2 regions of the Paraburkholderia yinzeri genome follow, and region 2 is predicted to be linked to the other one. Evidence: predicted binding sites of a transcription regulator. Region 2 holds the regulator's gene; the other holds the start of a gene.
What was found. The regulator FliA, encoded in region 2, starts transcription of late flagellar genes. The targets are predictions, from matches to a motif close to CTAAAGTTTNNNNNNNNNNNGCCGNTA.
Positions count from the first base shown of each region.

Region 1 (14,975 bases), 980 kb from region 2:
CTTAGGGTCGAACGGGCGTCTCCTGCGTGTGCCGGTGCCGCTGCGCTAGAATCTAAACCTCTCCCTCACCGCACGCAGAGATGAAACGCTTTCTGGCCCTCGCGGCTGCCTGCTCCCTCGCATTGCTGTGCGCGGCTTGCGCACAGGGCGGTCCTGCGCCGTCGAACGACGTAAGCGGAGTCACGATGTACGGCACCCTCGACGAAGGCATCGTCTTCCGGCATTGAGCGTGGTTTGGCAGGAATTGATGCCATCCTGATGTGACTGCCAGCCGGGGCGATGCGATGATGACTGCATCGCGTCTTCCCGCTTTGCGCCATGTCTCAATCGTCTGCCGCGCGTCACGTCGTTTTCGCCGTCGCCCCCGATCTCGTTCTGCTCGATGCCTGTGGGCCCATTGAGGCGTTCTGGCGCGCCGAGCTCGCGGTGCGCGCTGCCCGGCCCGCGCAGGCGGCTGGCGGCGAGCCCTGTGCGTACCGCGTCACGGTTGCCTCGGTGGCGGGCGGCGTGCTACCGACCTTCGCGGGGCTGCCCGTCGTCACCGAACGGCTCGATGCGCTCGATGCCGCCACCATCGACACGCTGATCGTGCCGGGAACGCCCGTCGACGACGCCACGCCGCTGCAGCCCGAACTCGTCGCCTGGATCGCGGCCCGTGCGCCGCACGCACGGCGCGTGGCCGCGGTGTGCACGGGCGCGTTCTATCTCGCTGCCGCCGGTCTGCTGGATGGCCGCCGCGCGACGACGCATTGGCGCAACGCGGCCCAGCTCAAGCGGCGCTTTCCGCAGGTCGAAGTCGATCCCGATCCGATCTTTTTGTGCGACGCGCGCGATGGCCGCGTGGTCTGGACCTCGGCGGGCGTGACGGCGGGTATCGATCTGTCGCTCGCGCTGATCGAGGAGGACCATGGTCACGCCGTGGCGATGCAGGCCGCGCGCCGGCTCGTGGTGTTCATGAAGCGGCCCGGCGGCCAGGCGCAGTTCAGCGAGGCGCTGGCGGCGCAGTCCATGGCGGGCGGCACGTTCGACGCACTGCACGGCTGGATGGCCGCGAACCTGCATACGGAATTGAGCGTCGAGCGGCTTGCCGAGGCGGCGAGCATGAGCCCGCGCACGTTTGCGCGGCGCTATGCCGAAGAGGTGGGGCGTACGCCGGCGCGCACGGTGTCGGCGATGCGCGTGGAGGCCGCGGCGCACGCGCTCGTGCAATCGCGCCGGCCGCTCAAGCGGATCGCCGCCGACTGCGGCTTCGGCAGCGAGCAGAACCTGCGGCGCGCCTTCGAGCGCAGCTATGGCGTGCTGCCGCTCGAATACCGGGAGCGCTTCGCGGCAGCGTAGGGCGTTGGGGGGAGGCGGGGCTCGGCCAGACGCTGCGCCGGCCCAGATGCAACCGTATAATCGACGCCTTCCCACAAGCAAGCTGCGCAAGCGGCAAACCCCACGAGCGGAGCCCATCATGAGTACGCCTTCCCAGCCGCTGGACCGTTCGGAAACGACGTTCCGCTTTCTGGCCGAGCCGACTTCGGTGAATTTTGGCGGTAAAGTGCACGGCGGTGCGCTGATGAAGTGGATCGACGAGACCGCCTACGCATGCGCGGCCGTCTGGTCGGGCCGCTACTGCGTGACGGTGAGCGTGGGCAACATCCGGTTTCGCCGGCCGATCCTCGTCGGCAACATGGTCGAACTGCGCGCGCGCGTGGTGGCGACGGGCCGCACCTCGATGCACATCCACATCACGGTGCATGCCGGCGACCCGAAGAGCGGCCAGTTGCGCCTCACGACCGATTGCCTGATCGTGTTCGTTGCCGTGGACGAAAACGGCAATCCGATTCCCGTGCCGACGTTCACGCCCGAAACCGAAGAGCAGCAGCGCCTCGCAAAGTACGCGCTCGACGTGAGGCATGCGCTCGACGCGATCGTCGAACTGAAGCCCGAGGAAGTCGCGAAGGGCCAGGTCTGACGCACGACTTTCGTGAACGCAAAGCGGGCGGCGAGGTTTCGAATCCTCGCCGCCCGTTTGCTTTGCGCGAAGGCGAAGCGCCAGCTACTTTTTCGGATTTCCCACCATGTCGGCGGGCTTGACCCACTCGTCGAACTGCGCCTCGGTGACGTGGCCGAGCGCGAGTGCGGCGGCCTTGAGCGTCGTGCCTTCCTTGTGCGCCTTCTTGGCGATCTGCGCGGCTTTGTCGTAGCCGATGTGCGGATTGAGCGCCGTCACGAGCATCAGCGATTCGTTGAGCAAAGTGTCGATGCGCGTGTGGTTCGGCTCGATCCCCACGGCGCAGTGATCGTTGAAGCTGAGCGCGCCGTCCGCGAGCAGGCGGATCGACTGCAGCACGTTGTGCGCGATCATCGGCCGGAACACGTTGAGCTCGAAGTTGCCGCTCGCGCCGCCGAAGTTCACGGCCACGTCGTTGCCGAACACCTGGCAGCAGAGCATCGTCACTGCTTCGGACTGCGTAGGGTTCACCTTGCCGGGCATGATCGAGCTGCCGGGCTCGTTCTCGGGAATCGAGAGTTCGCCGAGGCCGCAGCGCGGGCCGCTCGCGAGCCAGCGAATATCGTTGGCGATCTTCATGAGGCTCGCGGCGACCGTCTTGAGCGCGCCGTGCGCGAACACGAGCGCGTCCGCCGCGGCCATCACCTCGAACTTGTTGGGCGCTGTGACGAAGGGCACGCCCGTGAGCTTGCCGATGGTTTCGGCCACTTTCTGCGCGAACTGCGGATGCGCGTTCAGGCCCGTGCCGACGGCGGTGCCGCCCTGCGCGAGTTCATGGAGATGCGGCAGCGCCGACTCGACATGCCTGATGCCCTGGTCGAGTTGCGCGACATAGCCGGAGAACTCCTGGCCGAGCGTGAGCGGCGTGGCGTCCTGCAGGTGGGTGCGGCCGATCTTGACGATGCCGGCGAAGGCCTTTGCTTTGGCGTCGAGCGTGTCGCGCAGCGTCTTCAGCGCGGGCAGCAGATGCTTGACGATGCCGTAAGCGGCCGCGACGTGCATGGCCGTCGGGAACACGTCGTTCGACGACTGGCCGCGATTGACGTCGTCGTTCGGATGGACGAGGCGTGCCTCGCCGCGCTCGCCGCCCAGGATCTCGCTCGCCCGGTTCGCGATCACCTCGTTGAGGTTCATGTTGGTTTGCGTGCCCGAGCCGGTCTGCCAGACCGCGAGCGGGAACTCGCCGGGATGCTTGCCTTCGATGATCTCGTTGGCAGCCTGCACGATCGCGCGCGCTTTTTTCTCGTCGAGCACGCCGAGGGCGAGGTTGACCTCGGCGGCCGCGCGCTTGATCGTGGCTAGCGCGTTGATCAGCTCGGGCGACTGCTTCTCGGTCGAAATGCGGAAGTTCTGCAGGGAGCGCTGCGTCTGCGCGCCCCAGAGGCGCGCGGCGGGCACGGCGATCTCGCCGAACGTGTCGCGCTCCAGTCTTACGTCTTCGGTCATGGTGCACTCCGGTGAGTGGCGCGACGCCGGCGATGGCTCAGGCGCCGCTTTCGGGTCCGCTTTCGGTCCGCCTGGGTGTCCGGTCGAAGGCGGGAATTTCACAACTGATTGTCGACCGGCAACAGCAAGAATAGCCCGGTCAACAGATTTCGGCAGAAACCGGCGTTCGGATCGACGTTGTACGTGTGGATCATGCCGTCTTCCTCGTCGGTCCACACGAGCGGCCAGGCCGTGGCCGCGCCGTTGGTGCCGGCGGGCGTGGCGAGCGTCACGTGGTAGCTGACCTTGGGCGAGGTCGCGCGCGCGAAATAGCTCGCTACCTCGTGGGCGAGCACCGGGCTGTCGATGGTCAGCGCGAGCTCGGTGTTCAGGCTCGCGGAGCGCGGGTCGAGATTGAGCGAGCCGATCACGACGGTCTCGTCGTCGATGACGTAGGCTTTCGCGTGCAGGCTCGAGCGCGAATGCGAGCCGGCGATGCTGACCGGTCTGCGCGAGGGCACGTCCTCCTTGAACTCGTAGAGTTCCGCGCCGGCGCGCAGGAGCGGCACGCGATAGGGGCTGTAGCCGGCCTGCACGGCGACGGCGTCCGTGGCGGCGAGCGAGTTGGTCAGGAACGCCACGCGCACGCCGCGCGCGGTCAGCTTGCGCACCTCCTCGACTCCCGCGTCGTGCGGCACGAAGTAGGGCGTGAAGGCCTGCACGCTGCTGTGCGCCGTGTGGATGCGGTCGAGGAGCGACTGCATGGCGGCGCCCACTTCGCCGCTCGGAGCGGCCTGCGCGTCGGCGATCTTCTCCGGCGAGTCGGCGACGAACGAGCAGCGCGCCCACTCGAGGTCGAGCTGGTGTTGCGCGATCTGAACGTCGAGCGGCGTGGCGTTGAGCGGCTTCGCGTTATAGGGATCGGCGTTCTCGTGCCAGTGGCGGCGCAATTCGTCGCGCGCGGCGTCGAGCTCGCGCGGATCGAACTGCTGGCGGTTCAGCGCGCTCAAGGGATAGGCGACGCTGCTGTTCCAGTACGCGTCGAAGCTTGCCGAGATCTGCGCCGCGACCGGGCCGGCCGCGAGCACGTCGAGATCGGTGAACTGCAATGTCGGGCTCGCGCTGAAGTACTCGTCGCCCAGGTTGCGGCCGCCCACGATCGCGAGCTGGTTGTCCACGATCATCGCCTTGTTGTGCATGCGGCGCGTGAACTGGTCGAGGTTCGTGAAGAAGTTCGTGGTGCGCGCGAACATGCCTTCGCCCGCGCTGCCATACGGATTGAACACGCGGATCTGGATCATCGGGTGCGTGTTCAGGGCCGCCATCAGACTGTCGATGTCGTGGAAGTTCAGGTCGTCCACGAGCATGCGCACGCGCACGCCGTGGTCGGCCGCATAGAGCGCCGCGCCCAGCAGCAGCTTGCCGGTCGTGTCCTCGTTCGCGATGTAGTACTGCATGTCGAGCGTCTTCGTCGCGGCCCGGGCGAGCGCGATGCGCATCTGCAGGGAGTCCGTGCCGGTGGCGAGGAGGCGAAAGCCCGACTGGCCCGGGTGCGCGGCTTCGGGCGCCGCGAGCGCGGTGCCGAGGGCGGTGGGCGTGGTCTGCGGCAGCGCCTGGGTGGTGTCGCGCGGCAAGGCCGTGGCGGGCGGCCGCGTGGCGCAGGCGGCGACGAGCGTCGCGCAGAGGAGGACAAGAGCGGCGCGCAGGAATCGCGCGAAAGGGCGCGCCGCATTGCGGCGCGTTGGAGCTTGGGTCGGTGCGGGTGGCGCAGTCAAGCGGGGTCTCCCGTGCGGTCGTGGCGCGCTGTCTTCTTTCCTGCGGAGTCGGCCTGATTCTACGGGAGCGTGCTGGCGCGCGTACTGCCGCGCGCCGGCTTGCCGGCCCAGTAGCCCGCGAGCAGCGACCCCGAAAGGTTGTGCCACACCGAGAACAGCGCGCCGGGCAGCGCGGCGAGGGGGGAGAAGTAGAGCTTGCCGAGCGTCGCGGCGAGGCCCGAGTTCTGCATGCCGACCTCGATGGCGAGCGTGCGGCACACGGACTCGTCGAAGCCGAGCAGGCGTCCGCCCCAATAGCCGCCCAGCAGGCCGAGGCCGTTGTGCAGGACCACGCCGAGCGCGACCAGCGGCCCGACCGTCGCGATGCTCGCGTGCGTGCCGCCCACCACAGCGGCGATGATCGCGAGGATCGCGGCCATCGAGACGAGCGGCAGCACCGGCTCGATGCGGCGCACGAGCCCATGGGCGAGACGGTTGACGAGGAGGCCGATCAGGATCGGCAGGCCGACGATTTGCAGGATGCTCAGCAGCATGCCGCGCACGTCGACCGTGATCGAGGCATCGACATAGAGACGCGTGAGGAGCGGAGTGGCGAACACGCCGACGAGCGTGGACAGCGCGCTGATCGTCACTGAAAGCGCGACGTCGCCGCGCGCCAGATAAATCATCACGTTCGAAGCGGTGCCGCTTGCCACGCTGCCCACGAGCACCATGCCGGCCGTGAGGTCGGGCGGCATGTGCAGCGCTTTTGCGATCGCCCATGCGGCGAGCGGCATCACGAGGTAATGCAGGAAGATGCCGGCCAGCACGGGCGCGGGCCGCGTGAACACGCGCTGGAAGTCGGCGAAGGAGAGCGTGACGCCCATCGCGAGCATGATGATCATGAGCAGCGTCGTGACGTGCGGCGCGATTGGCGCGACCGCGCCCGGCACGAAGTACGCGACGAGGGAGACGAGCACGGCCCAGAGCGGGAAGAGTCGGGTGATCGGGGCAAGCATGGCGGGGTGGTCCGGTTTTGGTTTTTTGGGCGTGGCTGCGTTTGTTATCGGCCGATGCGGAGGCGCGCCTCATGGACAACTGGACGGCGACCGTGGCGCGCCCATTTTAACCGGACGCTTAACTGCCCGAGGCGCGTCAGGCCTGGCGGGCTCCGGTGGCCGCGACGATGACGCGCCGCAGGCTCATCCGGTGAAAACGCAGCGTCATCAGCACGGCGACCGTGGCAAGGCCCGCGGCGAGGCCCCACCAGAGCCCGCGCGCGCCCAGCCCGAAGTGGAACGCGAGCGCATAGCCGATCGGAAAGCCGATGCCCCAGTAGCCGAGCGTTGCCGCCATCATCGGAATGCGCGTGTCCTTCAGGCCGCGCAGGCAGCCCGAGCCCACGGTCTGCACGCCGTCGGCGATCTGGAACAGCGCCGCCACGCCGAGCAGCGAGGTCGCGAGCGAGACGGTCGCAGCGTTCGCGGGATCGTCGAGATGCAGGTAGAGCCCGACGATCCAGTGCGGCGCGAACACCATCACGAGCGCCGAGAGCGACATGAAGCCTCCGCCCAGCGCGAGCGCGACGAGGCCGGCATGGCGTGCCGCGCCCGGCTGCCCGGCGCCGGACCAGTAGCCGACGCGCACATTGGCCGCCTGGCCGATTGCGAGCGGCACCATGAACGACACGGAGGCCACGTTCAATGCGATCTGGTGCGCGGCGAGCGGCGTTTCGCCGAGCAGGCCCATCAGCAGGCCGGTGACGAGGAACAGCATCGCCTCGACTGCGTAGGTGATCGCGACGGGCCAGCCGATCGAAACGAGTTCGCCCATCATGGGCCCCGTGGGCCGCCGCGCGGCGACGAAATGCTGATGCGAGGGCCGCAGGTGCAGGAGCGCCATCAGGACGATGGCGGTGAGCCAGATCGTGATGGCGGTCGCCGTTGCCGAGCCGAGGAAGCCGAGGTGCGGCAGTCCCCACGCGCCGTGGATCAGCCCGTAGTTGAGGAAGCCGTTGACGAACACGCACGCGAGCGACACCCACAGGAGGCGCTTCGCGGCGCCGATGGCCGGCAGGAACGAGCGCAGGAGCCCCACGGCGATCAGGCTCGCGGGCGCGCCCCAGCGCAGCACGGCCGCGTAGTCGCCAACGTGCTGCGCGAGGAGCGGCGGTTCGCCAAGTCTGAGCAGGATGGGGCCCGCAAACGAGAGCAGCGCGAACGCGGGCAGCGAGAGCAGCAGCGCGAGCGCGAAGCCGGTCCAGTAGATATGCGGCACGTCCTGATCGTTCTGCGCGCCGCGCGCCTGGGCGACGCTCACGCTTACCGAAGTCAGCACACCCTGCAGCACCGTCACGACGACGAAGAACAGGTTCGCGCCGAGCCCGCCCGCCGCAAGCGCATCCGCGCCGAGCGAGCCGAGCAGCACGGTGTCGGTCACGCTCATGGCCATCTGCGAAAGCTGGGCGATGGCGAGCGGGGCGGCGAGGCGCGCGGTGTCGGCGGCGTGGCGGGAAAGCGTGGGCGGCGCGATGGCGCGCGCGGAGAGCGTCGGTCGGGTCATAAAAGACAAGCGGCGCGAAGAGTCGCGCCGCGCGGCGTTTTAGCGTTTTATCGGGCGTTCTGTCGGAATCGACAGCTTATTGCGGGTTAGCCCTATTGTCGATCACGAAGCCCACTTCTGGTGCATTTTCTTTCATTCCGCTTCGCGGATCGCGATGCGCGTGTCGCCCAGCAGCACGACCTGGCCCGCGCGGACCTTGCAGGTCTTGCGCAGTTCGACCTCTCCGTCCACCTTCACCGCCCCCGAAGCGACGATCTGCTTGGCCGAGCCGCCGCTGTCGGCGAGCCCCGTGATCTTCAGGAGGTTGTGCAGTTCGACGAATTCGCCGGTCAACGTGAAATCGAGATTGGGCATGGCGAGGTCGGCTCGGGGCGCGGGAGGATGCATTCGAAGGGTTCGCATCATACGGCATGCGGAGGATGGGGCCAACGGGAGGCTTTGAGCCTGAATACTGCCAGATCGCATCAGGATCGGTGCTTGCCGGCGTGGGGTGTATGGATATACAGTATGCGTCGCCCCTTGTTTCCAGACGCCCACTGCCGTGTCCAGCGTAGTCGAAAACCCCGCCGCGAGCGATGTCGTTGCCACCGCAGTTTCCACTGAGGTTGCCAACTGGCTCTCGAAGCTCAACGACGCCCAGCGGGCGGCTGTCGAGCATGGCGGCCCGGACGGTTTCGCGCCCGGCGCGACGCTGCCCCCGCCGCTCCTCGTGATTGCCGGCGCGGGGTCGGGCAAGACCAATACGCTCGCGCATCGCGTCGCGCATCTTGTCGTCAACGGCGCCGATCCGCATCGCATCCTGCTTCTCACGTTCTCACGCCGCGCGGCCGAGGAAATGAAACGCCGAGTGGGCCGCATCGCCGCGGGCGTGCCGGGCGCGGCGGCCGCGCTCGCGCAGGGACTCACGTGGGCGGGCACGTTTCACGGCGTCGGCGCGCGCCTGTTGCGCGAATACGCCGAGCAGATCGGCCTTTCGCCGGCCTTCACGATCAACGACCGCGAGGATTCCGCCGACCTGATGAACCTCGTGCGCCACGAGTTGGGTCTCTCGGCGAAAGAGCGGCGCTTTCCGTCGAAGAACACCTGCCTCGCCATCTATTCGCGCGTCGTCAACACCGGCGACACGCTCGTGAACGTGCTGAACCGCTCGTTTTCGTGGTGCCTCGAGTGGGAGCCGCAATTGAAGGCGCTCTTTGCGGCCTACGTCGATGCGAAGCAGAAGCAGAGCGTGCTCGACTACGACGACCTGCTGCTCTACTGGGCGCACATGGCCGCGGAGCCCTCGCTTGCCGCCGATCTGGCGGGCCGCTTCGATCACGTGCTCGTGGACGAGTACCAGGACACCAACCGCCTGCAGGCCGCCATCCTGCTCGCGCTCAAACCCGACGGACGCGGCCTCACGGTGGTCGGCGACGACGCCCAGGCCATCTACTCGTTTCGCGGCGCGACAGTGCGCAACATCCTCGATTTCCCCGCGCAGTTCGATCCGCCCGCGCGCCAGGTCACGCTCGAGCGCAACTATCGCTCGACGCAGCCCATCCTCGCCGCGTCGAATGCCGTGATCGATGCCGCGCGCGAGCGCTTCACGAAGAATCTCTGGAGCGACCGGCCCTCGGCGCAGCGTCCGCGCCTCGTGACGGTCGCCGACGAGGCCACTCAGGCGCGCTACGTCGTCGAACAGATTCTGGAGGCGCGCGAGACGGGCATGAAGCTCAAGCAGCAAGCCGTGCTGTTTCGCGCCGCTCACCACAGCGCGGCGCTCGAAATCGAACTCGCGCGGCGCAACATCCCGTTCGTGAAGTTCGGCGGACTGCGCTTTCTCGATGCCGCGCACGTCAAGGACGTGCTCGCGGTGCTGCGCTGGGCGGAGAATCCGCTCGACCGCGTGGCGGGTTTTCGGGTCGCCCAGTTGTTGCCGGGCGTCGGGCCCGCGACGGCCGCGCGGCTGCTCGACCAGGTCGCGGCCTGCACGGGCGCGTATCGCGCGGCCGAAGCGCTCGCGGCGTTTGCGCCGCCGCCGCGCGCCGCCGAGGACTGGGCCGCTTTCGCCGCGCTGATCGAGGATATCGGCCGGCGCGCGACGCCGTGGCCCGCCGAGTTCGAGCGCGTACGCCGCTGGTACGAGCCGCACCTCGAGCGCAACCACGAGGACGCGGCCGTGCGCCTCGCGGATCTGCTGCAGATGGAGAGCATCGCGAGCACCTATGCCTCGCGCGAGCGCTTTCTGACGGAACTTACGCTCGATCCGCCCGACGCCACGAGCGCGGAATCGGCCAATCCACTGCTCGACGAGGACTACCTGATCCTCTCGACGATCCACTCCGCGAAAGGGCAGGAGTGGCGCAACGTGTTCGTGCTCAACGGCGTGGATGGCTGCATCCCGTCCGATCTCGGCGCGGGCAGCGACGAAGAACTGGAAGAGGAACGTCGCCTGCTCTACGTGGCGATGACGCGTGCGAAAGAGGATCTGCACATCGTCGTGCCGCAGCGCTTCTACGTCCACAACCAGACCGCCTCGGGCGACCGTCACATATGGGCTTCGCGCACGCGCTTCATTGCAGCGGCGGCGCTGCCGCTCTTCGAGTCGCGCGCGTGGCCGCCCGCGCCCGCCGTCGCGCCGCCGAGCGCGGCCGGCCTTGCCGCCGCCGCGCAGGCGAAGATCGAGATCGGTGCGAAGCTCAGGAAGATGTGGGATTAGGCGGGCGAGGGTGGCCGCTCGGGGCGCCGGTAGTTGGACGCCCCGCGGTCAGACGCCCTCCTCAATTCGACTGGCGGCGCGGCTGGCTGCGCTGCGGCGGCACGAAGAAGTTGCGCAGCCACGCGGCGAGGCGCGTGAAGATGTCGTCGGGTTCCTCGACGAAGATTTCAGGCTTGAGCAGCCGCAGGTACTCCATGATCTGCTGCGCCTCCTGCTTCTGGAACACGCCATGCGTGATCGCGAGCCGCAACAGGCCGCGCAGCTCACCGAGGCGCTCGCGCGCCGTGCTGCCCGAGCTCGTCTCGCAGCCGATCTTCGCCTCGTAGATACGCTGGCGCAGCGACTCCGAGAGACGCCAGGCCGGCGTCTGCATCTGCTCTTCCAGCGTCTGCATGTCCTGCACGGACGACTTGATCTGCGCCGCGAGCGGATCGATCAGCACCTGCTCGCCCTGCGCCTCGTCCACGATTGCCGCCGCCCATTCGCGGCACTGCTTGGCCAGCTCCTCAGGCGTCCATTCGGGGCGCGAGGCGAAACCGAAACCGAACTCGCTCGCTTGCCGCATCAGGATCGACACGACTTCGGGAAATTCCTTGTCGAGCGTGCGCTTTGCCCAGGCATACTGGCCGCCCGTCAGCATGCGGTGCACCGCGTTCTCGGTGAGCGGCACCATGTTGTCCAGCAGCTTGGCGCGCAGAAAATCCTCGAACGCCGGCGTCGCGAACTGCGGGTCGAGCTTCAGCGAGACGCGCAGGAAGGCGTCGAAGTCCTTGCGCAGCGACGCCAGCGTTTCGTCCTTGAGATTGAGGGTGATGTGCCCCATTGTGGTTGCCCCGTGTGATCCTTGCCGCACTGCGCCGTGCTGGCTGTCGCCCGGCCCGGGTGACGCCGTGCGGCGCCTCCGCGAATATGCGAACACGCGGGCGACGGCGCCAAAGCAGGCCTTGACGGGATTAACGGCCTCGCGGAGCGAAACTTGAGACAAGCTTGGCTGGAGGCGGCGCGCGGCCGCGCGCCTTAGCGCAAAACGACGCCTTGCCAGAGAAAGAACACACCCAGGCCGACCGCGATCGTGACGAGCGGCCGCCGCGTGAGCACGCTGACGACGATGGCGGCGAGCGCGCCCACGAGCTGCGGATTGCGCCAGTTAAGCTCGGCGCCGTGACCGTGCGGCGAGACGGCCATCGGCACGATGATCGCGGTGAGTACCGTAACGGGCACGAAACCGAGCGCGGTGCGCACGAGCGGCGGGAACACGAGCCGCTCGCCGAGCACGAAGACGGCCGTGCGCACGAGCCAGGTGATGAGGGCCATGCCGAGGATCAAGACGACGTAGCTCATTGGCGGGCTCCGGCGGCGGTGCGCGGTCCGGTGCGCTGGGTGGCACGCGGCAGCGACAGCGCCACGCCCACTACGACGCCTGCCAGCACGGCGGCGAGCAGCCCGAGCTTGTACGGCCAGCCCTGCCAGAAGAAGGCGAGCGCGCCGGCCGTGACGGCAGCGGCCACATAGCGCACGGCGACGAGCTGCGGCACGACGATGGCGATGAAGGTGGCGACCATCGCGAAATCGAGCCCGAGCGACTGCAGGCCTGGGAAGGCGGCGCCGAACAGCAGGCCGACGGCGGTCCAGATCTGCCAGTTCACGTACATCGCGACGCCCGAGCCGAGGAAGTGCCAGGGCGAAACATCGTCGCCGGGCGGATGGCGGCGGAAGTGTGCCCAGGCGACGGCGAAGACTTCGTCGGTGAGGAGCCCGCCCAGCACGAGACGCCAGCGCAACGGCAGGTGCGAAACGTAGGGGGCGAGCGTCGCGCTGTAGAGCACGTGGCGCAGGTTGACGACGAGCGTGGTCGCCCAGATCACGACGAAACTCGCGTGCGAGGCAATCAGGCCGAGCGCGATGAACTGCGCGGACCCGGCGAACACGGCCAGCGACATGAGCTGGCCATGCCAGAGCGCCAGCGGGCCCGAGGTCACGAGCGTGCCGAAGATGACGCCGAACGGCGCGGCGCCGACCATCATGGGGATCGTGTCGCGCGCGCCCGCGACGAACTCTTGGGAACGGGTGGGGTGAGTGGTCAAGTTGTCCTCCTGAGACTGGAGGACAGCGTAGCGCCCCGGCCGGCGCCTGGCTTGTACGTTCTTGCGGCGGCGCTAATAGTGCTACTGGTGCTAATGGCGCTTACGGTGCCTGCCAGCGTCCCGGCGGCACGCCGAACATGCGGCGGAAGTGCCGCGTGAAGTGACTCTGGTCGGTGAAACCGGCGGCGCTGGCGACGTCGGCGACCGTGGCGCCCGCGCGCAGCGGCGCGAGCGAGCGCTGCAGGCGCAACTGCGTGCGCCATGCGTGCGGCGGCAGGCCGGTGGCCTGCGTGAAGAGCCGGGTGGCATGAAACGGCGAAAGGCCAACCGCTTTGGCGAGATCGGCGATACGCAATGGCGCCGTGAGATCGGCGGCGAGCAGGGCCTTCATCGTCTCCACGCGCGGATCGTCCGGCAAAGCGCGCACGGGTGCCGCCTCCGTGTGGGCATGGCGCGCGAGCAGGGTCGAGAGTGCATCGACGAGGGCGCATTCCACCCCCAGCAGATCGCTGCCGGGGCTCGGTGTGCCGGTCACGACCGGATTTTCCGCATCGGCCCTGGTCCGGGCCGCGTGGTGCCGGTCGACATCGGCTTCGAGTAGCCGGTGCGCGTGGGAGAGACGCCGGGCCAGATCGGGATCGCGGATCACCTCGGAGCCGAACCACGGCAGCGGCTGCGTTCGACCGGCGATTTCGTCGGCCAGGCCGTGCAGATAGTCGATCGGCACGTACATCACGCGATAGCGCCAGCCTTCGTCCACTGCGCGCGAACCGGTGTGCAGCTCGCCGGGATGGATGACCGGCACGGTTCCCGCTTCCGCCACGTACTGCGCGCCCCGGTAGCGGTAGCACTCCGCGCCGTCCTCGATCACGGGAATGGCGTAGGCCTCGTGCCAGTGCGGCGCGAACGTGTGCTCGTGATACTCGGCCGTGACGAGATCCGCGCCGGGCAAAAGCGGTGTGCGCCAGTAGCGGGCGAAATCTCGGAAACGGCGGGTGGTCATGGCGGCAAGCAATCGGGGCGGGCGTCTTTCAGTGTAGCGCGCCCGCGAGCGGACGGGCGAGCGGGCGCGGCGCGGGAAGGGCGCTAGCGCAGCGGGATCGCCGTGCCCGCCGGCACGGGCACGGCGGTGACGCTGTTCTTGGCGCTGCCGCTCACTACCCGGTCGCTGTAGGTCAGATAGACGAGCGCGTTGCGCTTCGCGTCCACCACGCGCACGACGTGCAAGGTCTTGAAGAGGAAGGACATGCGCTCGTTGAACACGTCGTCCTGCTGCTTGAGCGGCCCGGTGAAGGAGATCGCGCCCACCTGGCGGCAGGCGATGGAGGCTTCGGTCGGATCCTCGGCAATGCCGAGCGTACCCTTCACGCCGCCCGTGCGAGCGCGCGAGACATAGCAGGTGATGCCGTGCACCTGCGGATCGTCATAGGCCTCGACGACAACGCGGTCGGAGCCGGTGAGGTGGAAATTGGTGTTCACGCTGCCGATCTGTTCGGCGTGGGCGGTGGCGAGTGCGAAGCCGAGGGCGGTGCCGCTCAGCAGGGCGATGAATCGAGATGCGGACATATCGGATTCCCGAGGGTAGCGAACCGTCATTATCGGGCAGGCCGGTTCGCCCGCCAGTGCCTGGTGCACGGATAGCGGGCAAAGCCACGCGACAGCTCGTGCTGCGCAAGGGTGGCGCGAAAAAAGAAAAAGGCGTTGCGCGAAAATCGCGCAACGCCTTCGATTTTTGGCTCCCCGACCTGGGCTCGAACCAGGGACCTACGGATTAACAGTCCGGCGCTCTACCGACTGAGCTATCGGGGAACAGCAATACAGCAACTCTTCACGACATAAAAAAGCCCGTTGTGGTTAACGGGCTTTTGCGATTCTTTGGCTCCCCGACCTGGGCTCGAACCAGGGACCTACGGATTAACAGTCCGGCGCTCTACCGACTGAGCTATCGGGGATCAACAAAAGCAGAGAACGAGATTTTAGGAGGTACGGATGGGTCTGTCAATACCTCGGCGCCATCCCAAAAACAATTCCGTTCCGGAACGCAACGGCGCAACACGCGCCTGGGTTCAGCGCGATTAGCGTGCCAAAAGCGCGAGTTTGTCCTTCACATCCTTGAATTCGTCGGCTTCGGGCAGCGGGGCCTTGGTCTTGGTGATGCTCGGCCAGTCCTTCGCCAGCTCGGCGTTCAGGGCGGTGAAATGCTGCTGGTCGCCAGGCACGTCTTCTTCGGCGTAGATGGCGTTCACCGGGCACTCGGCCACGCACACGGCGCAGTCGATGCACTCGTCAGGATCGATCGCGAGGAAGTTGGGACCTTCGCGAAAGCAGTCCACCGGGCACACATCGACGCAGTCGGTATAGCGGCACTTGATGCAGCTTTCGGTCACAACGTGGGTCATTCAGGCAGCTCCTGCAAGCTTTTGTATCGTGGGAAGGCGCGTGGGCCGAAACCC
Region 1 is NZ_JBFOCJ010000001.1:1,877,373-1,892,347, forward strand. It holds gene WJ542_RS08990 (hypothetical protein) at 81-227, shown strand; gene WJ542_RS08995 (GlxA family transcriptional regulator) at 319-1,338, shown strand; gene WJ542_RS09000 (acyl-CoA thioesterase) at 1,457-1,960, shown strand; gene fumC (class II fumarate hydratase) at 2,045-3,445, opposite strand; gene WJ542_RS09010 (phospholipase D family protein) at 3,544-5,199, opposite strand; gene panS (ketopantoate/pantoate/pantothenate transporter PanS) at 5,259-6,197, opposite strand; gene WJ542_RS09020 (MATE family efflux transporter) at 6,334-7,740, opposite strand; gene WJ542_RS09025 (RNA-binding S4 domain-containing protein) at 7,873-8,094, opposite strand; gene WJ542_RS09030 (ATP-dependent helicase) at 8,282-10,438, shown strand; gene WJ542_RS09035 (DUF4088 family protein) at 10,500-11,261, opposite strand; gene WJ542_RS09040 (AzlD domain-containing protein) at 11,456-11,779, opposite strand; gene WJ542_RS09045 (AzlC family ABC transporter permease) at 11,776-12,462, opposite strand; gene WJ542_RS09050 (helix-turn-helix transcriptional regulator) at 12,623-13,525, opposite strand; gene WJ542_RS09055 (CreA family protein) at 13,609-14,088, opposite strand; tRNA gene WJ542_RS09060 (tRNA-Asn) at 14,256-14,331, opposite strand; tRNA gene WJ542_RS09065 (tRNA-Asn) at 14,399-14,474, opposite strand; gene fdxA (ferredoxin FdxA) at 14,598-14,921, opposite strand.
Region 1: a site for FliA is predicted at 11,393-11,419, ahead of WJ542_RS09035 (DUF4088 family protein). Genes of this name have one in related genera too.

Region 2 (14,975 bases):
TCAGGCCGAAGGGCTGCGGCGGCTGCTGGCGCGCGTCGGTTCGCGCGTGGTCGCCGTCACGGGCGGCCCGGGAGAGCCGGGGCGCACCACCACCGTGGTCAATCTCGCCGCCGCGCTCACGGAGCAGGGCAAGGACGTGCTCGTGATCGACGAGTGCCTCGGGCCGCGCTCGGTGTGCACGATGCTCGGCGGCGTGCGCGGCGCCGGCAACTTTGCCGCCGTGATGAGCGGCGAGCTGACGCTGGCCGACGCCGTGGGGCGTCATCCGTTCGGCTTCGGCGTGCTGGCCGCCTCGCGCGACAACCGCGCGGGCTACACCGGCGCGCAACTCCAGAAGGTGCTGTCGGGGCCCGCCGACGTCGTGCTGATCGATGCCCAGCTCGACGCCGAAGGCGCCCTGTCACCGCTCGCCCTGCACGCGCACGACGTGCTGATCGTGATGCGCGTCTGCGCGCAGTCGATCACCGACACCTATGCCTGCGTGAAGCGTCTGCATTTCGCGCACGCCATCGGGCAGTTCCGCGTGCTGGCCAACCAGGTGGCGAGCGTGGAAGAAGCGCAGTCCGCTCTCGACAACCTCGCGGGCGTGGCGAGCCGCTACCTGAGCGTCGCGCTGGAAAGCGCGGGCTGTGTGGCCTTCGACCCGCACATGGCGCGCGCGGTGCAGCTTTCGCGCTCCATCGTCGACGCCTTTCCGTCGACGGCGGCCGCACGCGATTTTCGCCATCTCGCCGGCGCATTGCCGCACTGGCCCATGCGGCCGGCGGTGTCGTCGCGCTTGCCGGGCGCGTCGCGCCTTCCGGGCGCCGCGGCAGCCGCTGCCGCGGACGCATTCGTTTCGACCGTTACCGGCGTTCCATCCGGGCCCGAACCGGCCCATGCGGGCTGGCGGGCCGACCCGCCCGCCCAGCGGCCTTCGACACAGCCCGCGTGAGCGGCACCGGGGAACGTTGCAGAGGACATGATGCAGGAGAGCACGATGTACAACGCTCAAGGAAAAATCTCGCAGGCCGACGTGCTCGCGAAATATGCGCCGCTCGTCCGGCGGCTCGGGCTGCAGCTCGTCGCCAAGATGCCCGCTAGCGTTGACCTCGACGATCTGATCCAGGCCGGCATGATCGGCCTCCTCGACGCCGCCAACCGCTACAAGGAAGATCAGGGCGCGCAGTTCGAAACCTATGCGAGCCAGCGCATTCGCGGCGCGATGCTCGACGAGCTGCGCAGCAACGACTGGCTGCCGCGCAGCCTGCGGCGCACCTCGCGCGAGGTGGAGTCGGCGGTCCATCAGGTCGAGCAGCGCCTCGGGCGCGCGGCGAGCGAAACCGAAATCGCCGACCACCTGAGCATGCCGCTCGACGAATACCAGTCGATGCTGCAGGACCTGCACGGCAGCCAGCTCATCTACTACGAGGACTTCGACCGCTCCGCCGAGGACGAGCCGTTCCTCGACCGCTACTGCGTCGATCATTCGGATCCGCTCTCGGCGCTGCTCGACGACAGCCTGCGCGGCGCGCTGATCGAGGCGATCGACCGGCTGCCCGAGCGCGAAAAGCTGCTGATGTCGCTCTACTACGAGCGCGGCATGAATCTGCGCGAGATCGGCGCGGTGATGGAGGTGAGCGAGTCGCGCGTGTGCCAGTTGCACAGCCAGGCCGTGGCGCGGTTGCGCACGCGGCTGCGCGAAATGGCGTGGGCGGGGACGGAGAACTGAAGAGGGCGCGTTTTCTCCAGACCACCCGAAGCCACACGGAAACTAAAAAGCCGAAGCGCAAAACGCTTCGGCTTTTTTTGTTCAGCGCCCGTTCGGGGCAGCCCGCCTCGGACGAATCCCGGAGCCCGTCAGGGCCCCTCTCAAAGCCCGAATGCCGGCAAACGCCCGTCCGGGCCATACAGCATCGGCGTGGAATTGCCCGTGTCGCCGCGCAGGATCGCCAGCGCGCGGCGGTTATGCTCCATGCGCGTGCGGATCATCATGCCGATCGTGAGGTTGCTGCGGCGCGCCCGCTCGGTCGAGCCTTTGAGCAGCGCCCACTGGCCCGCAATGCGTTCGTCGTTCCTGCTCGCCAGTTCGAGCCCCTTCGGGCCCGCCGGCAGGCCGAGGCCCGCGAGTTCGGCGTCGCGCACCTTTTCCAGACCCGCGAGGCGCTGCGTGAGCGTCGTTTTCTGCTCGACGATCTGCGGCAGCGAGCCGATGCCGCCCAAGGTCGTGAGCGCCTTCTGCTCGACGGCGAGTAGCGAGGCGAAGGCCTCCACCGTGGCATGTTCGTCGATCAACGTGGCTAGCAGGGCGTCTTTCATCGTTGCGCTGTAAAAAACGGTAAGGGTACGGGTCTTAATTTCCCGAGGCCGGCTGGAGCAGGTCGCGCGCGGTTTGCAGCACGCCGTCCGCGATCTTGCCGGTGTCGATCTGCAGGGTGCCGTTGCGGATCGCGCTCTTGATCGACTCGACCTGCGCCGTGTCGATGTCGGCGGAACCGCTCGCGGCGAGCGAACGCAGCGACGACGACAGCCCGGACAGGCTCACGTTCGCATCGTCGCCGGCGCTGCCCGACGAAGCCTGCGCCGGTGCAGCCGATGCGCCGCCGGCGCTGGTCGTGCTCGTGGTGCCGGCAGCTTCGCTTTGCTGCGTACGCGCCGCGCTGTCCTGCAGCGGGAGCGTGCCATTGCTGGTGGTGGAGTCGATTTTCACGATGGGCCTTCCTGATCGATTTGATCGTGATATCGGCAAACGGCGGCCCGAACTTTAGCGCGAATCTCCTGCCGTTACATGCTGTTACGTGTGCTGGCGCTCATATCTGGATCTGGACGGTGTTCGCGTCTTTCACGACGCCCGTAATGATCTGGCCCTCAGCCGTACGCACGCGCACCAGCTGGCCGGGCGCGGCGTTGTTGAGCACGCTGCCTTCGGCCGAGATGGTGAAGTTGGCGCCGACTGCGATCACCTTGACCGTCTGGCCGATCATCACCGAGGACGCGCTGCGCAGCATGTCGGTGCGCAGCGGCAGGCCCGCCGAGATGCGCAGCAGCGCGAGGGCGCCGGTAGCCTGCGACGGGTCGGTGACGACGGTGCGCGGCAGGCTCGCGAGGTCGGCCTCGCGCGGCACGAGATCGGCGACGGAGAGCGTCTCGCCCGGCTCGATCTGGCGCCCGGCGACGTAATAGGTGACGTCCACGGCAACCCGCGCGGCGACATAGAGCGTCCACGGCCGCGCGCCAATGCAGCGCACGCCCACCGTCGTGCGGCCCCAGGTGCGCGCACCGGGCGGCATGAACGCTTCGAGCGAATCGCACGCGGCCAGGCCGCGCGGGAACACGGGCGAGACGGTGACGGCGACATTGCCGGGCAAGCCGACCGACTGCTGCTGGAGGAAGGCGAGCGCGGTCTTGCGGATCGTTTCGCCGTCTTCTTGCCCCGCCGGGACCGGCTGGGCAGGCGCCATGGCGACGTTCTGGGGAGGCGGCGCGGCGCGCGCACCGGACGCACCGGACGCGGCGGGATTCGCGTTCGCGACCGCGGCGGCATAGCGCTGCACGGCGGCGGCGCGCGCGTTGGCGGCTTCGTAGGCGGCATTGCTCGCAGCGGGTGCGCTCGTGCCCGACGCTTCGACGACGACCGGCGCCACGCGCGTTGCCGCCGTGCCCACGTTCACGCGAGGCAGCGCGTTCGCGCCGTAGCGCGCGCCGACGGCCGGCGCCGGGGTGGGCATGGCGGTGCCGGGCGCGGGGATCGTGACGACCTGCGGCGCGTCGGCGGCGCTGGCGCCGGCTCGTTCGCCCGGACCCGGAATCGTGATCGTGCCGTTCTGCGCTTCGTCGCTCGCGCTCGATGGAGTCGCCGGGCGTGCGAGCGCCGCGGGGTTCGTTTGCGGGTAGGCCGGGTATGCAGTCGGGTGTGCAGCCGGATAAGCGGCCGGATTGCCGCCCGCATTCGTCGCTGCCGCGGCGCTGCCGGGCGCCGCGAGCATTGCGCTCATGCGAGCCGCATCGGCGCCGCTGCGATCGCCTGGCCCCGCGATATAGATCTGTCCGTCCGCCGACTGCGCCTGCGCGAGCGCAGCGCACGCGAGGCCGCAGCACAGCGCGAGAAGCCGCGCGAGGCTGCCGAACGCACGGCCGCGCGAGCGCCGGTCCATGCCGGCGCGCGGCGCACGGAAAGGGGCAGTCTGCGGCATCGTCGTTCTCCCTCTAATGCATTGACACGCATCGCATTCTAGGCGGCGCTCCTCGCGCGCTTGCGTCGAATAGAGGGGCGCTTTACCGGCTATTCGTCCGATTGGTTCTTGCCAGCCGCACCTAACATTCCTCTCCATGCGAAAAGGTCTGCGCGTTCCGCACGTGCGCCGGCCGCGCCTTTCATTTCGTGCATTTCGTGCAACGGAGGACGCCGATGCTGGACAAACTCGACGCCGAATTCGCCTTCGGCCGCGAAGCGCTCGACGTGCGCGCCACTCGCCAGGCGCTGCTGTCGGCAAACATCGCGAACGCCGATACGCCGGGCTATCTCGCGCGCGACGTCGATTTTTCCGCGTCGCTCGCAGGCGCCCTCAGACAGGCGGGCGCGACGACCCCGGCCGGCATGGCGGCGCCGGAAAGCGGCGGCGCCGCGCCGCTCGCGATGGCGCAGCCGGCGGGCGTGACGAGCGGCATGGCGATGGCGGCCGACGAGTCGGGCCACATGATGGGCAACGCAAAGCTGATCCCGACGGGCGGCCCGACCACGCAGTACTCGAGCCCGCTGATGTACCGCAACCCCGTGCAGCCCGCGCTCGACGGCAACACCGTCGATCTCGACACCGAGCGCGTGCAGTTCGCCGACAACGCGCTGCACTTCGAAACGGGCATGACGGTGCTCTCGGGGCAGATCAAGACCATGATCTCGGCGATCACGTCGGGTTCGAGCTAAGGATGAAGCGCAACGACAGCGCACGACGAGCGGGCGCGCCGCGCCCGGGATACGAGTTCGCATTGCAGTGAGGTCAACGAAACCATGCCATCCCTGATGAATATTTTCAGCGTTGCCGGCTCTGCCATGACGGCCGAGTCGCAGCGCCTGAACGTGACGGCGTCCAATCTCGCCAACGCCGATTCCACCACGGGCCCCGACGGCCAGCCGTACAAGGCGAAGCAGGTGGTGTTCGGGGTCGACCCGCTCGGCGGCGCGCGCACGGCCTCGGGCCAGCAGGTGGGCGGCGTGAAGGTGACGGGCGTAATCGACGACCCGACGCCGATGAAGCAGACCTACGACCCGAGCAACCCGTCCGCGGACGCCAACGGCTACGTGACGATGCCGAACGTCGATCCGGTGCAGGAGATGGTGAACATGATTTCGGCGTCGCGCTCGTATCAGGCCAACGTCGAAACGCTGAACACCGCCAAGCAGCTCATGCTCAAGACCCTGACGATCGGCACCTGAGCGGGGCTCGGGCTGCCCGGTCGGGCAAACGTTACGCAAGATCACACGCAACGAAAGACGAAACGCATCCCAGGAGAACGCGTTGACCACCAATACCACCATCGGCGGCAGCTCCGCCACCGTATCGCAGCAATTGCTCGACACGATGAACGGCACGAGCGCGTCGAGCTCCGTCAGCGGCACGAGTGCGAGCGACCTGCAGCAGACCTTCCTGCAACTGCTCGTCACCCAGTTGCAGAACCAGGACCCGACCGACCCGATGGACAGCTCGCAGATGACCTCGCAGCTTGCGCAGATCGACACGGTGTCGGGCATCAGCCAGCTCAACACGTCGCTCACGTCGCTCTCGACGCAGCTCTCCGCGAGCCAGAACGCGCAGGCCGCGCTGCTGGTGGGTTCGACCGTGCTCGCTTCGGGCAGCAGCTTCGCGGTCACGGCCGCGAGCTCGGGCTCCGGCGACACGGCGGCGCAGATCGGCGTGTCGCTGCCGGCGGCGGTTTCGGACGCGAAGCTCACGATCACCAATTCGGCGGGCCAGGTCGTCAACACGATCGACCTCGGCGCGCAGGCGGCGGGCACGGTGCCGGTCAGTTGGACGCCGACCGATTCGACGGGCGCCGCGCTGCCGGCCGGCACCTACACGATCAGCGCCTCGGCCACGACCAACGGCCAGTCCGCCACGGCCACCGCGCTCGTCGCGAGCCAGGTGACGGGCGTGGTTCAGCAGGCGAGCGGCGCGGCGGCTCTCGAACTCGCCAACGGCAATACGGTCGCGCTGTCGAGCGTGGCCGGCATCGAATGATCACGACATAACGCGGAGCAGAAAACATGGGCTACCAGCAAGGTTTGAGCGGTCTCGCTGCGGCGTCGAACGATCTCGACGTGATCGGCAACAACATCGCGAACGCGGACACCGTGGGCTTCAAGCAGAGCACGGCGGAGTTCGCGGACGTCTACGCCAATACGCTCGCGACTTCGGTGAACAACCAGATCGGTCTCGGCGCGGCGCTGGCGAACGTGCAGCAGGACTTCGCGCAGGGTACGATCGACACGACGGGCCAGGCGCTCGACGTGGCGATCAACGGCAACGGCTTCTACCAGATGTCGAACAACGGTACGCTCACCTACACGCGCAACGGCGTGTTCCAGCTCAATTCGAGCGGCTACATCACCGATTCCGCGGGTAACGAGCTGATGGGCTATGCCGCGAACTCGGCCGGCGTGATCAACACCGCGCAGACCGTGCCGCTACAGGTGCCGACCACCAACATCGCACCGCTCGCCACGACCTCGGTCTCGGCGCAGGTGAACCTGGACGCCCAGGCCTCGGCGCCGACCGTCACCCCGTTCGACCCCACGAATTCGAGCAGCTACAGCTACTCCACCTCGATCACGGGCTACGACTCGCTCGGCGGCACGCAGACGGTCAATCTGTACTACGTGCAGTCGGCCACCGGCTCGGCCGAAGTCTATGCGGTGAACAACGGCACGACGACGGACCTCGGCACGATGACCTTCAACTCGTCGGGCACGCTCTCGGGCACGACGACGGGCGGCGTCGCCACGGCCACCTCCGGCGTCTTCAACCTGAAGATCAACCCGACCGACGGCGCGGCCACCGGCCAGAGCATCGCGATCGACGTCAACGGCACGACCCAGTACGGCAGCGCGAACGGCGTGAACAACCTCACGCAGAACGGCTACGCGAGCGGCACGCTCTCGAACTTCACGATCGGCACGGACGGCACCATCACGGGCAACTACTCGAACGGCCAGACCATGGCGCTCGGCCAGATCGTGGTCGCCAACTTCAACAACCCGAACGGCCTCGTGAACCTGGGCGGCAACCAGTTCCAGGAAACGGCGGCTTCGGGCGTGGCGCAGGTCTCGACGCCGGGCAGCACGAACCACGGCACGCTCACGGGCGGCTCGGTGGAAGAGTCGAACGTGGACCTGACGAACCAGCTCGTCGACCTGATCACCGCGCAGCGCAACTATCAGGCGAACGCGCAGACCATCAAGACGCAGCAGACCGTCGACCAGACGCTGCTGCAGATGTAAGCCAGCGATCGACCACCCATCGGGCACCTGAGGAAACGGGCGAATCATGGACCGACTGATCTATACAGCGATGACGGGCGCCGGCCAGGCGCTCGAGCAGCAGGCCACCGTGGCGAACAACCTGGCGAACGTCTCGACCACGGGTTTTCGCGCGCAGCTCGCCAACTTTCGCGACGTGCCGATGTCGTACGGCGACGGCTCGACCGTAAACGACGACACGACGCGCACCTTCGTGCTGTCGTCCACGCCCGGCTCGGACATGACGCCCGGCGCGATCACGAAAACGGGCAATCCGCTCGACATCGCGATCCAGGGCCAGGGCTTCATGGCCGTGCAGACCCCCGACGGCAACGAGGCGTACACGCGCGCGGGCGACCTGCACGTCGACGAGAACGGCCAGCTCGTGACCGCCAACAACTATCAGGTGATCGGCAGCGGCGGTCCGATCGCGGTTCCGCCGGGTTCCGAGGTGACGATCGGCCAGGACGGCACCGTCTCGGCCATCGCGCCGGGCAGCCCGCCCTACGCGATTGCGGTGATCGACCAGATCAAGTTCGTCAATCCGCCCGCGGGTTCGCTCACGCGCGGCGACGACGGCCTCTTTCGCACGGCCGACGGCAACCCCGCCGACGCGGACCAGACGGTCCAGATCGCGCCGGAGTCGCTCGAAGGCAGCAACGTCAATCCGGTGGCCGCGATGGTTTCGATGATCACCAACGCGCGCCAGTTCCAGATGCAGACAAAGCTGATGACGACCGCCGACCAGAACGACCAGACGGCCGACCAACTGCTGCAGTTCAGCTAGGCATTCAACCAGGCACCTGCCAGGCACCTACCAGGCACCTACACGCCCCATTCGGGCCGCGCCGCGCGCGGCCCGAATGGGGCTAAAACGGGGAGAAACACACCGTGAACCGATCGCTCTACATCGCCGCCACCGGCATGAATGCGCAGCAGGCGCAGATGGACGTGATCTCGAACAATCTCGCGAACGTGAGCACCAACGGCTTCAAGGGCTCGCGCGCCGTGTTCGAAGACCTGATGTATCAGACGCTGCGCCAGCCGGGCGCGAACTCCACGCAGGAGACCGAGCTGCCCTCGGGCAGCCAGGTCGGCACCGGCGTGCAGCAGGTCGCGACCGAGCGCCTCTACACGCAGGGCAACCTGCAGCAGACCGGCAACTCGAAGGACGTTGCGATCAACGGCGCCGGCTTCTTCCAGGTGCAGATGCCGGACGGCACGACGGCCTACACGCGCGACGGCTCGTTTCAGACCAACGAGCAGGGCCAGCTCGTCACCTCCAGCGGCTACCAGGTGATTCCGGCCATCACGATTCCGCCCAACGCCACCTCGCTCACGATCGGCACCGACGGCGTGGTCACCGTCACGACGCCGGGCTCGTCGAACAACACGACCATCGGCTCGCTGCAGCTCGCCATGTTCATCAACCCGGCCGGCCTGCAGTCGAACGGCGAGAACCTGCTGTCGGAAACGGCTTCGTCGGGCGCGCCGATCGTTTCGACGCCGGGCCTGAACGGCTCGGGCACGCTCAACCAGGGCTATGTGGAAGCCTCGAACGTGAATGTGGTGCAGGAGCTCGTGAACATGATCGAGACCCAGCGCGCGTACGAAATCAACAGCAAGGCGGTCACCACGTCCGACCAGATGCTGCAGACCCTGAGCCAGATGTCGATCTGATGTCGGGCATGGAATCGAGGCGGTAAAGAGCATGGCGGTACCTACCCATCTTCGCAGACGCGCGGCGGCCCTTCTGGCCGGCGCGGCCTTCATGGCGCTCGCCGGCTGCGCGTATTACCCGAAGCGGGAGCCGATCACGCAGCAGCCGATGACGGCCGTGCCGCCGCCGCCGCCGCCCAACAGCTCGCCCGGCGCGATCTTCAACCCGGGCTATGCGGGTCGGCCGCTGTTCGAGGATCAGCGTCCGCGCAACATCGGCGACATCCTGACGATCATCATTTCGGAAAACATCAACGCCACCAAGTCGTCGGGCGCCAACACGAACCGTTCGTCCACCACGCAGTTCGGGACCACGAGCTCGGGCTTCCTGAACGGCCTGTTCGGCAAGATGAACATGAATTCCACGGGCTCCAACGTGTTCGCGGGCACCGGCGGTGCCGCCGCGTCCAACACGTTCACGGGCGTCCTCACCGTGACCGTGACGAACGTGCTGCCCAACGGCAACCTCGTCGTGTCCGGCGAAAAGCAGATGCTCATCAATCAGGGCAACGAATTCGTGCGCTTTTCCGGCGTGGTCAATCCCAACACCGTTGCCGGAGACAACTCCGTGCTTTCCACCGACGTCGCCGACGCGAAGATCGAATACTCCGCGAAGGGCGTGATCGACGAAGCCGAGACCATGGGCTGGCTGCAACGCTTTTTCCTGAACGTCGCGCCATGGTGAAGATCCGCTTCCAGCAGGCGCGCCGCTCGCGCGTGAAAGACATGCTCGCCGCCCTCGGCGTGGCGCTGGGCGTCGCGTTCGCGTGCGGGGCGCTGCTCGCCTTCTCCACGCCCGCGCGCGCCGAGCGCGTGAAAGATCTCGTGCAGTTCCAGGGCGTGCGCGACAACCCGCTGATCGGCTACGGCCTCGTGGTGGGCCTCGACGGCACCGGCGACCAGACCACCCAGGCGCCGTTCACGATGCAGACGCTCTCGAACATGCTCGCGAACCTCGGCATCTCGATCAACAACACCTCGAACAGCGCCACCGTGAACGCCCAGGCGCTGGCCAGCATGCAGTTGAAGAACGTCGCCTCGGTGATGGTGACGGCCGTGCTGCCGCCGTTCGCGCGGCCCGGCGAGCAGATCGACGTGACGGTGTCCTCGCTCGCGAACGCCAAGAGCATCCGCGGCGGCACGCTGCTGCTCACGCCGCTCAAGGGCGCGGACGGCCAGGTCTACGCGATGGCGCAGGGCAACGTGGCGGTGGGCGGCGCGGGCGCCTCGGCCAACGGCAGCAAGGTGCAGGTGAACCAGCTCGACTCGGGCCGCATTCCGGCCGGCGCGATCGTGGAGCGCGCGGTGCCTTCGCCCGTGGCGCAGCAGGGCGGCATCCTGCAGATGGAAGTCAACGACATGGACTACGACACGACGCAGCGCATCGTGTCGGCGATCAACAACATGTTCGGCCAGGGCACGGCCATGCCGCTCGACGGCCGCACGATCCAGGTGCGCGGCCCGGCCGACCCCGCCGCGCAGGTGGGCTTCATCGCGCAGATCCAGGATCTCAACGTGACGCCGGCCCAGCCGGAGGCGAAGGTGATCCTCAACGCGCGCACCGGTTCGATCGTCATGAACCAGATGGTGACGCTGCAGAACTGCGCCGTGGCGCACGGCAATCTCTCGGTGGTGGTGAACACGCAGACGGTGGTGAGCCAGCCGAACGCGTTCTCGAACGGCAATACGGTGGCGGCGCGGCAGTCGCAGATCCAGTTGAAGCAGGACAACGGATCGCTCAAGCTCGTGACGGCGGGCGCCAATCTCGCGGACGTCGTGAAGGCGCTCAACGCGCTCGGCGCGACGCCGGCGGACCTCATGTCGATCCTGCAGGCGATGAAAGCGGCGGGCGCACTGCGCGCCGACCTCGAAATCATCTAAGGAACCCGGATGGACAACTCGAAGATCGGCAGCAGCCTCGACCTCACGAACCGCTTCGCGCTGGACGTGCAGGGCTTCGACGCGATGCGCGCGGCGGCCAACGCCTCGCCGCAGCAGGGCGTGAAGGCGGCGGCGAAGCAGTTCGACGCAGTGTTCACGCAAATGATGCTCAAGAGCATGCGCGAAGCAACGCCCGACGACGGCCCGCTCGACTCGAAAGACGGCGACAACTTCGTCTCGATGCTCGACCAGCAGCTTTCGCAGCAGATGTCCGACAAGGGCATCGGCGTCGCCAACGCCATGCTCAAGCAGCTCATGCGGACCATGGGCGGCGCCGAGGGCGCGGACGCAGCGGGCGGCGCAGCCGACGCGCTCACGGGTCTCGCCGGCCAGGGCGCGGGAATGACGGGCGTGGCGGGCGGCAGCGAGGGCAACCTCGCGATGCTCAACGCGCTCGGGCGCGCCTACGGCAACGCTTCGGCCAACGGCTCGCTCGGCAATGGCTCGGGCTACGGCCCGAACGGCGCGCTCGTGCCCGCCGGCGCGAGCGGCGACGCCTCGGTGGACGGCTTCGTGGACAAGCTCGCCAGCGCCGCGCAGCAGGCCAGCTCGGCAACGGGCATTCCGGCGCGCTTCATCATCGGCCAGGCGGCGCTCGAATCGGGCTGGGGCAAGCGCGAGATCAAGAAGGCCGACGGCACGACGAGCCACAACGTTTTCGGCATCAAGGCCTCGAAGGACTGGACCGGCAAGACGGTGTCGACCGTCACGACCGAATATGTGAACGGCCAGCCGCATCGCGTGGTGGAGAAGTTCCGCGCCTACGACTCCTACGACGATGCGATGGCCGACTACGCGGGCATGCTCAAGAACAACCCGCGCTACGCCTCCGTCATCAACAGCGCGCACAGCGCGGAAGGCTTCGCGCAGGGCATGCAGCGCGCGGGCTACGCAACGGACCCGCACTACGCGAAGAAGCTGCTGTCGATCATGAAGCTGATGGCTTGAGGACCGCGCCTGGCTGCCGCGGCAAGCCGGGCGTAAATATCACGGCCTGTAATATTTTTGTGCTGCACCCTAAATTTTCGCGCGACTTTGCCGCTAAAGCTGGCGAGATGGGAAAGAAAGGGTGGCGCATGCCGCCCGGAAGGTACGCGCCGGCCGCGTGCCTCAGGTCCACGAAATTCCGGCAGGCCCATGAATACCGTTCACTCGAATCACACTGACCAGGCTGGGGACGAAGACGAGATCCCCGATTTCGGTCGCCGCAATCCGCTCGAGGTAGGCGTCCAGTTGCGCAATCTCGCCAATCGCGGCGATTTCCTCACCCTGCAATACCGAGGCGGCCAGCTCGTCACGCGCATCCTCGACGTCAACACGCGCACGCTCACCTTCGTGTTCGACTGGGGCGGCGTAGCGGACCAGAACACCGGCGTGCTCGATACGCCGCAATGCCAGTTCCATGCGTCGCCGGACGGCGTGCGCGTGGAGTTCAACACGCCCACGCCGCGCCGTACCGATTTCGAAGGGCGGCCTGCGTTCGAGGCGTCGTTCCCCGAGGTGCTTTTCTACGTGCAGCGCCGCGAGTATTTTCGCGTCGACACGCCCGTGCTCGAGCCTTGCCTGTGCCGCGGCACGCTGCCCGACGGCGAGCGCTTCGCGTTCGAGGTGCATGACGTGTCGCTCGGCGGCGTGGGTCTGCGCACGAGCGACGAGCGCGCCGGCACGATCGGCATGGGCGCGTACCTGCCCGACGTCGAGCTCGACCTGCGCGCGTACGGCAAGCTGCGCGTCGATCTCGCGCTCGTCGTGCTGCGCTTCATCGACCTGCCCAACGGCGAGCGCCGCTATCACCTCGGCATGCGTTTCGAGGCGCTGCCGGGTTCGACCGAAAACAGCCTGCAGCGCTATATCACCCAGCTCGAAATGAAGCGCCGCTCGCTCGCGCGGGCCTGAGCGAACCCGCTGCGTCCGGGCCGGGCCGTGCGGGCCCGCAATGGCGGTCCGCACGGCGCCGCCGCGGTTGCGGCAAACGTTTCCCGCGCGGCTTGCTGCGCGCGCCGGCACTCAATTTTCGTCGCGCGCTGCCGTTATAAGAGGGAGTCCACCCAACGCGGCCGCCTCCGGCGGATGGACGTTCACGAGGATCACGACGGATGACCACGAATATCTTCTCGATCGGTTTGAGCGGTTTGCAGGCGGCCCAGATCGGTATCGCGACTGCGGGCGAGAACATCAGCAACTCGAGCACCGCGGGTTACGACGTCGAATCGGCGGACTACACCGAGGCCACCGGCCAGAACTCGGGTTCGGGCTATATCGGCAACGGCGTGACCACCGCGACGATCACGCGCGCGTACAGCCAGTACCTGACCACGTCGCTCAACAACGCCCAGTCCACCAACAGCTCGCTCACGGCCTCCTACAATCTCGCGACGCAGCTCTCGAATCTCGTGGGCAGCCCGACCTCCGGCATCGCCTCGTCGATTACCGCGTTTTTCACGGGCATGCAGACGGCCGCGAACTCGCCCTCGGACACGTCGACGCTCCAGACCGCGCTTTCCGACGCGCAGACGCTCGCGGCCGAGATCAACGAGACGGGCCAGCAATACGACGCCATGCGTCAGAGCGTGAATACGCAGCTTTCGAACGCGGTGTCGCAGGTCAACACCTATTCGCAGCAGATCGCGCAGCTCAATACGCAGATCGCTTCGGCGACCACGGCGGGCCAGCAGCCGAACCAGTTGCTCGACGAGCGCGACCAGGCCGTGGCGAGCCTCTCGCAACTGGTGGGCGTGCAGGTCGTGCAGAGCAACAACGGCAGCTACAGCGTCTTTCTCGGCAACGGTCAACCGCTCGTGACGGGCGCCCAGAGCTACAGCCTCACCACGCAGCCGTCGAGCACCAACTCGTCCGAATTCACCGTGGCCTGGAGCGGCCTCACGGGCTCGACCACGACGCCGCAGCCGCTTTCGTCGGCCGCGCTGCAAGGCGGCACGGTGGGCGGCCTCGTGTCGTTCGTCACGCAGACGCTCGACCCGGCCCAGGCGCAGCTCGGCGCGATCGCCACGAGCTTCGCGGCCCAGGTCAACGCGCAGAACGAAGCGGGCTATACGGCCAGCGGCGCGGCGGGCGGGGCGCTCTTCTCGGTGAGCCCGGCGCTCGTCACCGGCAACACGAACAACACGGGCAGCGCCTCCGTGGCGGTGACGCTGACCGACCCGACGCAGCCGCCCACCGACAACTACGCGCTTTCGTACTCGACCGCGAGCGGCACCGGCACCTGGACGCTCACCGACACGACGACCAACGCGGTCGTCGGCTCGACCACGACCCAGCCCAGCACGGCCAACCCGTTCCTCGCGGGCGGCATGAGCATCACGTCGACCGGCACGATGAACAGCGGCGACTCGTACTCGATCCAGCCGACGGCCAATGCGCTCGACAGCTTCGGCGTCGCGACCACGGACGCGAGCGCGATCGCCACCTCCTCGCCCGTGCTGGTCGCGGCGAGCAGCACGAACACCGGCTCGGCCACGATCACGCAGTACTCGACCACGGCCGGCTTCACGGTGCCGAGCAGCCCTGTCGCGCTCACGTACACGGCGCCCACGGCCCCGGCGACGAGCGGCACGCTCTCGGGCTTCCCGACCGGTACGACCGTGAGCGTCACGACTCCCGGCTCCAGCACGCCCACGACGGTGACGATCGGCTCCGGCACGCCGCCCGCCACCGGCGTGAGCTACGACCCCAGCACGGGCGCGACGATCACGATCACGGGCCCGGCAGCGGACGGCCTGAACAACGTGAGCTTCACGATGACGGGCACGCCCGCGACCAACGACACCTTCACGATTTCGGCGAATACGGGCGGCACCCAGGA
Region 2 is NZ_JBFOCJ010000001.1:900,046-915,020, forward strand. It holds gene WJ542_RS04345 (MinD/ParA family ATP-binding protein) at 1-934, shown strand, start outside; gene WJ542_RS04350 (RNA polymerase sigma factor FliA) at 980-1,711, shown strand; gene WJ542_RS04355 (flagella synthesis protein FlgN) at 1,852-2,298, opposite strand; gene flgM (flagellar biosynthesis anti-sigma factor FlgM) at 2,333-2,689, opposite strand; gene flgA (flagellar basal body P-ring formation chaperone FlgA) at 2,790-4,172, opposite strand; gene WJ542_RS04370 (flagellar basal body protein) at 4,388-4,903, shown strand; gene flgC (flagellar basal body rod protein FlgC) at 4,988-5,413, shown strand; gene WJ542_RS04380 (flagellar hook assembly protein FlgD) at 5,496-6,215, shown strand; gene flgE (flagellar hook protein FlgE) at 6,242-7,474, shown strand; gene flgF (flagellar basal-body rod protein FlgF) at 7,521-8,279, shown strand; gene flgG (flagellar basal-body rod protein FlgG) at 8,384-9,172, shown strand; gene WJ542_RS04400 (flagellar basal body L-ring protein FlgH) at 9,204-9,896, shown strand; gene WJ542_RS04405 (flagellar basal body P-ring protein FlgI) at 9,938-11,092, shown strand; gene flgJ (flagellar assembly peptidoglycan hydrolase FlgJ) at 11,102-12,100, shown strand; gene WJ542_RS04415 (flagellar brake protein) at 12,290-13,048, shown strand; gene flgK (flagellar hook-associated protein FlgK) at 13,249-14,975, shown strand, end outside.